2 linked regions of the Phaeacidiphilus oryzae TH49 genome follow. The main gene of each other region encodes a partner of the protein of the gene in region 2 in a complex. Links are inferred from orthologs where the notes say so. Each region holds a gene or a part of one and is shown on either strand. Other genes may lie near its edges.

Region 1 (5,039 bases), 1.1 Mb from region 2 along the record:
CGACCGCACGGTCGAGATCGCCTACCCGCGGCCGGCGAAGCCTACGGACTGACTTTCCCGCCCGGGGCCGGCGCGTAAGGGGCGCGGGGAACTGCGCGCTCAGCCGGTGACCCGCCGCACCCGACCGGGGCGTTCCGGTCGCGACCCGGCGGTCGCCGCCGCCGGACGCGGCGCCGTAGCGGCCTGGCCGCGCCGTTCCCCGCGCCCCTGAGTCGCCCTTCGGACTCCTCCGGGGCCACTGCGCGCGCTGGGGTTACGCTGGAACCCCCCGGCCCGCGCAGCGGTCCGGGCTCGTCACGTTGCGCGCGCACGCGAGGGGCAGAGAAATCCATGAGCCTGACCGGCCTGCTGGACGCGGTAATCAAGGACCCGGCGCTCGCCGAGGCGGTGGCCGAGGCCGCCACCCCGCGAGCCGCCCGGCAACACCTCGACCTCATCGCGCCGCCCGCCGCCCGCCCCTTCGCGATCGGCGCCCTCGCCCGCGCCCTCGCCGACCGGGCGGCCCAGGAGCAGCAGACCACCGGCCGCCCGGTGCTGGCGGTCACCGCCACCGGCCGCGAGGCCGAGGACCTGACCGCCGCCCTGGCCTCCCTCCTCCCGCCGGACTCCGTCGCGGAGTACCCGGCCTGGGAGACCCTCCCGCACGAGCGGCTCTCCCCGCGCTCGGACACCGTCGGCCGCCGCCTCGCGGTGCTCCGCCGGATCGCCCACCCGGCCGTTCCCGGCACCGCCGAGGAGGGCGGCGACACCGCCGCCGGCCCCCTCCAGGTGGTCGTGGCCCCGATCCGCAGTGTGCTGCAGCCGCAGGTCAAGGGCCTGGCCGAGCTGGAGCCCGTGGAGCTCCACCGTGGTGACGAGCGCGATCTGGAGGAGGTCGTCGACAGGCTCGCGGCCGCCGCCTACTCCCGCGTCGAGCTGGTCGAGAAGCGCGGCGAGTTCGCCGTCCGCGGCGGCATCCTGGACGTCTTCCCGCCGACCGAGGAGCATCCGCTCCGGATCGAGTTCTGGGGCGACGAGGTCGAGGAGATCCGCTACTTCAAGGTCGCCGACCAGCGCTCGCTGGAGGTCAGCGAGCACGGGCTGTGGGCGCCGCCCTGCCGCGAGCTGCTGCTCACCCCGGAGGTCCGGGAGCGGGCCGCCGCCCTCGCCGCCGACCACCCCGAGCTGACCGAGATCCTCGGCAAGATCGCCGAGGGGATCGCGGTGGAGGGGATGGAGTCCCTGGCCCCGGTGCTGGTGGACGAGATGGAGCTGCTCCAGGACGTGTTCCCGGAGGGCTCGATCGCCGTGGTCTGCGACCCGGAGCGGGTCCGCTCCCGGGCCTCCGACCTGGTGGCGACCAGCCAGGAGTTCCTCAACGCCTCCTGGGCGGTGGCCGCGACCGGCGGGGACGTCCCGATCGACGTGGCGGCCGTGGCGCCGGTGGACGTCTCGGCGGCCTCGCTCTGGTCGCTGGCCGACGTCCGGGAGCACGCCCAGGAGCAGGGCCTGCCGTGGTGGTCGATCAGCCCCTTCGCGTCCAACCCCGAGGAGGCCCTGGACGAGGACCCGGACACCCTCCGGCTGAGCCTCCACGCCGTCGAGGCCTACCGCGGGGACACCGCGCGGGCGATCGCCGACGCCAAGGGCCGGCTCGCCGAGGGCTGGCAGGTCGTCCTGGTGACCGAGGGCCACGGCCCGGCGGCCCGGATCGCCGAGGTGCTGCGCGGGGAGGGCATCGGCGTCCGGCTCTCCGCCGACCTGGACGCCGAGCCGGAGCCGGCCGTCGCCCATGTCTCCACCGGTTCGATCGAGTACGGCTTCATCTCGGACGCGCTGCGGCTCTGCGTCCTCACCGAGACCGACCTCTCCGGTCAGAAGTCGACCACCAAGGACATGCGCCGGATGCCGTCCCGGCGCCGCAACGCCATCGACCCGCTGGCGCTGACCGCCGGCGACTTCGTGGTCCACGAGCAGCACGGCGTCGGCAGGTACATCGAGATGGTGCAGCGGACGGTGCAGGGCGCCACCCGCGAGTACCTGGTGCTCGAGTACGCCTCGGCCAAGCGCGGCCAGCCGGGCGACCGGCTCTTCGTGCCCACCGACCAGCTGGAGCAGATCACCAAGTACGTCGGCGGCGAGGCCCCGTCCCTCCACCGGCTCGGCGGCGCGGACTGGGCGAAGACCAAGTCGCGGGCCAAGAAGGCGGTCAAGGAGATCGCGGCCGACCTGATCAAGCTCTACTCGGCCCGGATGGCCGCCCCCGGCCACGCCTTCCAGCCGGACACCCCCTGGCAGCGCGAGCTGGAGGACGCCTTCCCGTACGCCGAGACCCCGGACCAGCTGACCACCATCGGCGAGGTCAAGGAGGACATGGAGAAGACGGTCCCGATGGACCGGCTGATCTGCGGCGACGTGGGCTACGGCAAGACCGAGATCGCGGTCCGGGCGGCCTTCAAGGCGGTCCAGGACGGCAAGCAGGTCGCCGTGCTGGTGCCCACCACCCTGCTGGTGCAGCAGCACTTCTCGACCTTCTCCGAGCGGTACGCCAACTTCCCGGTGTCGGTGAAGGCGCTCTCCCGGTTCCAGTCCGACTCCGAGGCCAAGGAGGTCCTGGAGGGTCTGCGGACCGGCGGGGTGGACGTGGTGATCGGCACCCACCGGCTCTTCTCCTCCGAGACCAGGTTCAAGGACCTGGGCCTGGTCATCGTCGACGAGGAGCAGCGGTTCGGCGTCGAGCACAAGGAGCAGCTGAAGAAGCTGCGGGCCAACGTGGACGTGCTGACCATGTCCGCCACCCCGATCCCGCGGACCCTGGAGATGGCGGTCACCGGCATCCGGGAGATGTCCACCATCACCACCCCGCCGGAGGAGCGGCACCCGGTGCTGACCTTCGTCGGCCCCTACGACGAGAAGCAGATCGCCGCCGCGGTCCGCCGTGAACTGCTGCGCGAGGGCCAGGTCTTCTACATCCACAACCGGGTGGAGTCGATCGACAAGGCCGCCGCCCGGATCCGGGAGATGGTGCCGGAGGCCCGGATCGCCACCGCCCACGGGCAGATGAGCGAGACCGCCCTGGAGCAGGTGGTCGTCGACTTCTGGGAGAAGAAGTTCGACGTGCTGGTCTCGACCACGATCGTGGAGTCCGGGATCGACATCGCCAACGCCAACACGCTGATCGTGGAGCGCGGGGACAACTTCGGCCTGTCGCAGCTCCACCAGCTGCGCGGCCGGGTCGGCCGGGGCCGCGAGCGCGGCTACGCCTACTTCCTCTACCCGCCGGAGAAGCCGCTCACCGAGACCGCCCACGAGCGGCTCGCCACCATCGCCCAGCACACCGAGATCGGCGCCGGGATGTACGTGGCGATGAAGGACCTGGAGATCCGCGGCGCCGGCAACCTCCTCGGCGGGGAGCAGTCCGGGCACATCGCCGGGGTCGGCTTCGACCTCTACATGCGGATGGTCGGCGAGGCCGTCGCCGAGTACCGGGAGGCGCTGGCCAGCGGCGAGATCCAGGAGGAGGAGCCGCTGGAGGTCAAGATCGAGCTGCCGGTGGACGCCCACGTCCCGCACGACTACGCGCCCGGCGAGCGGCTGCGGCTGCAGGCCTACCGGTCGATCGCCGCGGTCAACTCGGAGGAGGACATCCAGCAGGTCCGCGAGGAGCTGACGGACCGGTACGGCAAGCTGCCGGAGCCGGTGGAGAACCTGCTGATGGTGGCCGGCCTGCGGCTGTTCGCCCGGCGCTGCGGGATCACCGACATCACCCTGCAGGGGAGCAACATCCGGTTCTCCCCGTTCGAGCTGCGGGAGTCGCAGGAGCTGCGGCTGAAGCGGCTGCACCCGAGGGCCGTGGTCAAGCCGGCGGTCAAGCAGGTGCTGGTACCCCGGCCGACCACCGCCAGGATCGGCGGCAAGCCGGTGGTCGGCCGCGAACTCCTCGCCTGGTGCGCGGAGTTCCTGACCTCGATGTTCGACGAGCTGGCGGCGGCGAGGAAGTAGGGGAAGCAGCGGAGTCGGGGAGGCGGGGGAGGGGGCGCCGGCCGGCTCCCCCGGGGCGTCCCCCCGGCCGCCCCGGGGGAGGCTCAGGCGACCTTCCACTGGCCGGTCTGGTCGGAGAAGCCGCTGTCCAGGGCGAACTGGACCTTGGTGATCCTGGTGCCGACCGGGACCTGGAAGGTGATGAAGCCGACCGCGCTGTCGCCGGGGGCGATCTTCAGCTCGGCCGGCAGGCTCTGGCCGGCCTTGGTGTCGTTGACGTCCGCCTCGTAGTGCTGGCCCGCGCTGTCCACCACCTCTGCGCCGTTGCTCGGTGAGTCGTCGTAGGCGCCGGTGCCGGTGTCCTTGATCCGGAACTGCACGGCGTAGAAGCGCTTGCCGTTGTCCGGCTGGCTGAACTCGTCCGTCGGCTGGGCCTTGGACACCACCTTCAGGACGGTGACGTCGGCGTCGGTGGACATGCCGCTGAGGTGGAGGGTGTCGCCGACGGCGGCGGTGTGGCTACCGGACTTGCCGGACGAGCCCGAACCGGAACCCGAACCCGAACCCGACTTGCTTCCGCCGGACTTCGCGCCGGAGCTCGATCCGTTCGCGGCCGAGGTGTTCACGGTACTGGTGGGCGAGCAGGCGGCGGAACCGAGAGCGAGGGCCAGCCCTGTGAACGCGGCCAGGCCGGTGCGCAGAAGAGTGCTGGACATGGTTGTCCCCCCTGATGAGACACGGTCGACTGAGGTGCCGGAGCCGCTTCGTGGCCCGGCGACGGCTTAAGAACACCATGGGCTGTGAATAGTGTCAACCACTCTTTGGATTGTTGATGCGATTCACGCTGTGTACGCATCGCGAGGCCGTCGCTGGGTATGCTCGGCGCCATGCCGGAGCAGGAGTCCATTCCCCAGGTCAGCGCGGCCGAGATCGCCCGTATCGCCGGTGTCGGCCGGGCCGCGGTCAGCAACTGGCGGCGGCGCCACGCCGACTTCCCGCGGCCGGTCGGGGGCAGCGAGACCAGCCCCGCCTTCTCGCTCACCGAGGTCGACGCCTGGCTGCGGGCCCACGGCAGGCTG
Region 2 (5,204 bases):
GTCGGCTGTTGCGTCCAGGTTCCACGGCCTTCGCCGGATTCCACAGCCACGGCGGCGTCGGCGGCGTATTCCGACAGGGAATAGGCTTCCACGGTGGATACCGACACCAGGCCGGCTTTCGCGGCGGAAGACCAGGGCATCGTCCAGGCCCTCCAGATCGACGGACGGGCCCCGTTCCGGCGGATCGCCGAGGTGCTCGGCGTCTCCGACCAGACGGTCGCGCGCCGGTACGCCCGGCTGAGGGGCGCAGGACTGCTCCGGGTGCTGGGCCTGACCAACCCGCTGGCCTGCGAGGAGACCCCCTGGCTGGTCCGCGTCCGGTGCACGCCGGACGCCGCCGCCTCGATCGCCGACGCGCTGGCCCGGCGCGAGGACACCAGCTGGGTCAGCCTGAGCTCCGGCGGCACCGAGATCACCTGCACGGTACGGGAGGCGCCCCGGCCGCGGGACGAGGACCATCTGCTGCTCCGCCGGCTGCCCCGGACCCCCCGGGTGACGGATGTGCAGGCGCACGCCCTCCTGGAGGTCTTCTTCGGTCAGGACCAGGCGCAGATCGTCAAGACCGGCCCGCTGACCCAGGACCAGAAGCGGGCGCTGGTCTCCGAGGACGCGCCGCCCGGGACGCGGGAGGAGTTCGGCCGGTGGTCGCGGCGGCAGGTCTCCGGTCTCGGCCGGACCCTGGACCCGGCGGAGCGGCGGCTGGCCGCCGTGCTGGCCCGGGACGGCCGGGCGTCCATCGGCGAGCTGGCCGAGGCGACCGGCTGGTCGCCGACGACGGTCCGGCGCCGGCTGGGTGAGCTGCGCCGGGCCGGGGTGCTCTACTTCGACCTCGAACTCCATCTGGACCTGGTCAACCAGGGGATGCGGGCGGGGCTCTGGGTGGACGTGGAACCGACCTCGCTGGCGCGGGCGGGGGCGGCGCTGGGCGCGCAGGCGGAGGTGATGTTCGCCGGCGCGGTGACCGGCGAGCACAACGTGTACGCGAACGTCTCCTGCCGCGACTCGCAGGCGCTGTACCGGTACCTCACCGAGTCGGTGACGGCGATCCCGGGGATCCAGCGCATCGTCACCGCGCCGGTGCACCGGACGATCAAGGGGCCGGGGCCGTTTCTGCGCCCGATGGGCGGCAGCTGACGGCGTCGGCGTCTGCGGGTAGGTCGCTGGGCGCCGCAGACGCCGACGAGGCGGCCTCAGGCCTTCTTGCGGGCCCGGGTCGCGCGCTTCGCGCGCGTCGGGGTCGCGTCGGAGACCCGGTCGCCGAGGATGTCGCGGAGGAACTTGCCGGTGTGACTCTGCGGGATCGCGGCCACCGCCTCCGGCGTGCCCTGGGCGACGACCAGGCCACCGCCCGAGCCGCCCTCGGGCCCCATGTCGATCACCCAGTCCGCGGTCTTGATCACATCGAGGTTGTGCTCGATGACGATCACCGAGTTGCCCTTCTCGACCAGCCCGGTCAGCACCTTGATCAGCTTGTTGATGTCCTCGAAGTGGAGACCCGTGGTCGGCTCGTCCAGGACGTACACCGTCCGGCCGGTGGAGCGCTTCTGCAGCTCCGAGGAGAGCTTGACCCGCTGCGCCTCGCCGCCGGACAGCGTCGTCGCCGGCTGGCCCAGTCGCACATAGCCGAGGCCGACCTCGTTCAGCGTGCGCAGGTGCCGGGCGATCGCCGGAACCGCCTCGAAGAACTCCAGCGCCTCCTCGATCGGCATGTCCAGCACCTCGGCGATGGACTTGCCCTTGTAGTGGACCTCCAGCGTCTCCCGGTTGTAGCGGGCGCCGTGGCACACCTCGCAGGGGACGTAGACGTCCGGCAGGAAGTTCATCTCGATCTTGATGGTGCCGTCGCCCGCGCAGTTCTCGCAGCGGCCGCCCTTGACGTTGAACGAGAACCGGCCCGGCAGGTACCCGCGGACCTTCGCCTCCGTGGTCTCCGCGAACAGCTTGCGGACGTGGTCGAAGACGCCGGTGTAGGTCGCCGGGTTGGACCGCGGGGTGCGGCCGATCGGCGACTGGTCGACGTGGACGACCTTGTCCACCAGGTCGGTCCCGGTGACCCGGGTGTGCCGGCCGGGCACCGACCTGGCGCCGTTCAGCTCGCGCGCGAGGTGGGTGTAGAGGATGTCGTTGACCAGCGTGGACTTGCCCGAGCCGGAGACCCCCGTGACCGCCGTGAAGACGCCCAGCGGGAAGGACACGTCGATGTCCTGCAGGTTGTGCTCCCGGGCGCCGTGGACGGTGATCTGCCGGGCCGGGTCGCGCGGGCGGCGCACCTCGGGCAGCTCGATGGCGCGCTTCTTGGCGAGGTACTGCCCGGTCAGCGACTCGTCGTTGGCCAGCAGTTCGGCCCGCGAGCCGGAGTGGACGACCTTTCCGCCGTGCTCGCCGGCGCCAGGACCGATGTCCACCACCCAGTCCGCGGTGCGGATGGTGTCCTCGTCGTGCTCGACCACGATCAGGGTGTTGCCCAGGTCCCGGAGCCGGACCAGGGTCTCGATCAGCCGGTGGTTGTCCCGCTGGTGGAGGCCGATGGACGGCTCGTCCAGCACGTACAGCACACCGACCAGGCCGGAGCCGATCTGGGTGGCGAGCCGGATGCGCTGCGCCTCGCCGCCGGAGAGGGTGCCGGCCGCGCGGTCCAGCGAGAGGTAGTCGAGGCCGACGTCGACCAGGAACCGCAGCCGCTCGTTGACCTCCTTCAGCACCCGCTCGGCGATGGTCTTCTCACGCTTGCTCAGCGTCATCCCGCGGAGGAACTCGGCGCAGTCGGCGATCGACATCGAGGCGACCTCGGCGATCGACCGGCCGTTCATGGTCACCGCGAGCACCACCGGCTTCAGCCGGGCGCCCTGGCAGGCCGGGCAGGGCACCTCGCGCATATAGCCCTCGAAGCGCTCCCGGCTGGAGTCCGACTCGGCGTCCGCGTGCCGCCGCTGGACGAAGGGGACGACCCCCTCGAAGGCGGTGGTGTAGGCGCGCTCGCGGCCGTAGCGGTTGCGGTAGCGCACCTCGATCTGCGTCTTGTGGCCGTACAGCAGCGCCTTGCGGGCGCGCTGCGGCAGGGCGGCCCACGGCACGTCCGTGCTGAACTTCAGCTCCTTGGCCAGCGCGCCGACCAGGCGGCCGAAGTACTCCTTGGTGTGGCCGTGCGACCAGGGGTGGATGGCCCCGTCCTCGATGGACTTCTCCTCGTCCGGGATCAGCAGCTCCGGGTCGACCTCCATCCGGGTGCCGATGCCGGTGCACTCCGGGCAGGCGCCGAACGGGGAGTTGAAGGAGAAGGAGCGCGGCTCCAGCTCCTCGAAGGAGAGGTCGTCGTAGGAGCAGTAGAGGTGCTCCGAGTACATCCGCTCGCGCTCGGGGTCGTCCTCGGGGAGGTCGACGAAGTCCAGCACCACCGTGCCGCCGGCCAGGCGGAGGGCGGTCTCGACGGAGTCGGTGAGCCGGCGCTTGGCCGAGCCCTTCACCGTGAGGCGGTCGATGACCACCTCGATGGTGTGCTTCTCCTGCTTCTTCAGCTTGGGCGGCTCGGTCAGCTGGACGGTCTGGCCGTCCACCCGGGCCCGGGAGTAGCCCTTGGTCTGGAGGTCGGCGAAGAGGTCGACGTACTCGCCCTTGCGGCCGCGGACCAGCGGGGAGAGCACCTGGAAGCGGGTGCCCTCGGGCAGCTCGAGCACCCGGTCGACGATCTGCTGCGGCGACTGCCGGGCGATCGGGCGGCCGCACTGCGGGCAGTGCGGCTTGCCGATCCGGGCGAAGAGCAGCCGGAGGTAGTCGTAGACCTCGGTGATGGTGCCGACCGTGGAGCGCGGGTTGCGGGAGGTCGACTTCTGATCGATGGAGACCGCCGGGGAGAGCCCCTCGATGAAGTCGACGTCCGGCTTGTCCATCTGCCCCAGGAACTGGCGGGCGTAGGAGGAGAGCGACTCGACGTAGCGGCGCTGCCCCTCCGCGAAGATGGTGTCGAACGCGAGCGAGGACTTCCCGGAGCCGGACAGGCCGGTGAAGACGATGAGGGAGTCCCGCGGCAGGTCGAGCGAGACGTTCTTCAGGTTGTGCTCGCGAGCACCGCGGACGATGAGGCGGTCTGCCACGCTATGCGCCTTTCTCCGGGCTCTTGCGGGGGCCACGGGATCCCAGGGTCGTCGGCCCTTTGCGGGCCCTCGGACTCAGCTGGTGTGAGTGGACTGGTGCGAGTGGGGTGGTGCGACTGGTCCGGGGCTGCCCCGGCCAATCGTAAACGCGGTGCGAAGCGGTTTTCTTCCGGTTTCCGACGCGCGACCGTGCCACTGTATAGCGCAGGCGTTCGAATTGCGAGAAAGTCCAGCCGGTTCCACCCGAATGAGTGATGACCCGTCAGAAAAGCCCTGGCCGTACCCCTCGAAGGGGACATTCTCGGCCGCCGCGCCCCGGCCGCCCCCGGCCGTCAGCCCCTGGGGATAGGGTCGAACCGCGCAACCGGGCCCGACCCGCGCCGGGTACAACGACCCTACCGGCGCCCGGGACACGAGACCGGTGAACGGCAGTCAGCGAGCGAGCGAACCGAGCCTCCGGGGGCAGCATGTCCGAACCGACTCCGCGAACAGTGACCTCGACCACCACCCCTCCGGCGGCCCCGTGGAGCAGGCGGGACATCGCCGACGCGCTGCGCGAGTCGCTGGCCGAGCTCCGCCGGGACGCCGCCGAGCTCACCCCGGAGCAGTTGTCGGGCCCCTCCCTGCTGCCCGGCTGGAGCCGCGGCCACGTCCTCGCCCACCTCTGCCGCAACGCCGACGCGGTGGAGCGCGGGCTGGCCGGCGCGGCCCGCGGCGAGCAGGTCGCGATGTACCCGCCGGAGCACCCCCGGGACAAGGAGATCGAGCAGGGCGCCGGCCGCCCGCTCGACGAGCAGCTGGCCGACCTGGACGAGTCGGCCGCCCGGCTCGCCGCCACGGCCGCCGCGATGCCCGAGGAGGGCTGGTCCTTCGAGGTGGTGCACCGCAGCGGGGCCCGCTTCCCGGCCGAGCGACTGCTCTGGATGCGGCTGGCCGAGCAGGAGTACCACCACGTCGACCTGGACGCCGGCTACACCCCGGCGCACTGGCCGGCCTTCTTCACCGGCCGGGAGATCGCCCACCTCGCCGAGCGCTTCCACGCGCGGGCAGGGCTGCCGCCCACCGTGCTGCACGTCCTCACGGAGGGCGCTCCGGACACCGAGTACCGGATCG

What was found. The genes of interacting proteins can lie anywhere in the genome.
Region 1: the proteins of uvrA (region 2) and mfd are in contact, whole or in part, in a crystal structure (PDB 4DFC), measured with the Escherichia coli proteins. The link is inferred for Phaeacidiphilus oryzae TH49 from one-to-one orthologs.

The regions. Positions count from the first base shown.
Region 1 is NZ_JQMQ01000005.1:2,999,511-3,004,549, reverse strand. The notes cover bases 1-4,181. They hold mfd (transcription-repair coupling factor), read left to right. Parts: upstream 1-330; coding sequence 331-3,981; downstream 3,982-4,181. Other genes in these bases: BS73_RS17115 (DUF4352 domain-containing protein), read right to left, coding at 4,065-4,181; BS73_RS17125 (coiled-coil domain-containing protein), read left to right, coding at 1-52. Outside these bases: more of BS73_RS17115, read right to left, coding at 4,182-4,676; BS73_RS17110 (N-6 DNA methylase), read left to right, coding at 4,848-5,039. UniProt on the Escherichia coli protein: Couples transcription and DNA repair by recognizing RNA polymerase (RNAP) stalled at DNA lesions. Mediates ATP-dependent release of RNAP and its truncated transcript from the DNA, and recruitment of nucleotide excision repair machinery to the damaged site.
Region 2 is NZ_JQMQ01000005.1:1,863,467-1,868,670, forward strand. What follows is about bases 991-4,478. They hold uvrA (excinuclease ABC subunit UvrA), read right to left. Parts: upstream 4,092-4,478; coding sequence 1,191-4,091; downstream 991-1,190. Other genes in these bases: BS73_RS12480 (Lrp/AsnC family transcriptional regulator), read left to right, coding at 991-1,134. Also shown: more of BS73_RS12480, read left to right, coding at 94-990; BS73_RS12490 (maleylpyruvate isomerase family mycothiol-dependent enzyme), read left to right, coding at 4,583-5,204. UniProt on the Escherichia coli protein: The UvrABC repair system catalyzes the recognition and processing of DNA lesions. UvrA is an ATPase and a DNA-binding protein. A damage recognition complex composed of 2 UvrA and 2 UvrB subunits scans DNA for abnormalities.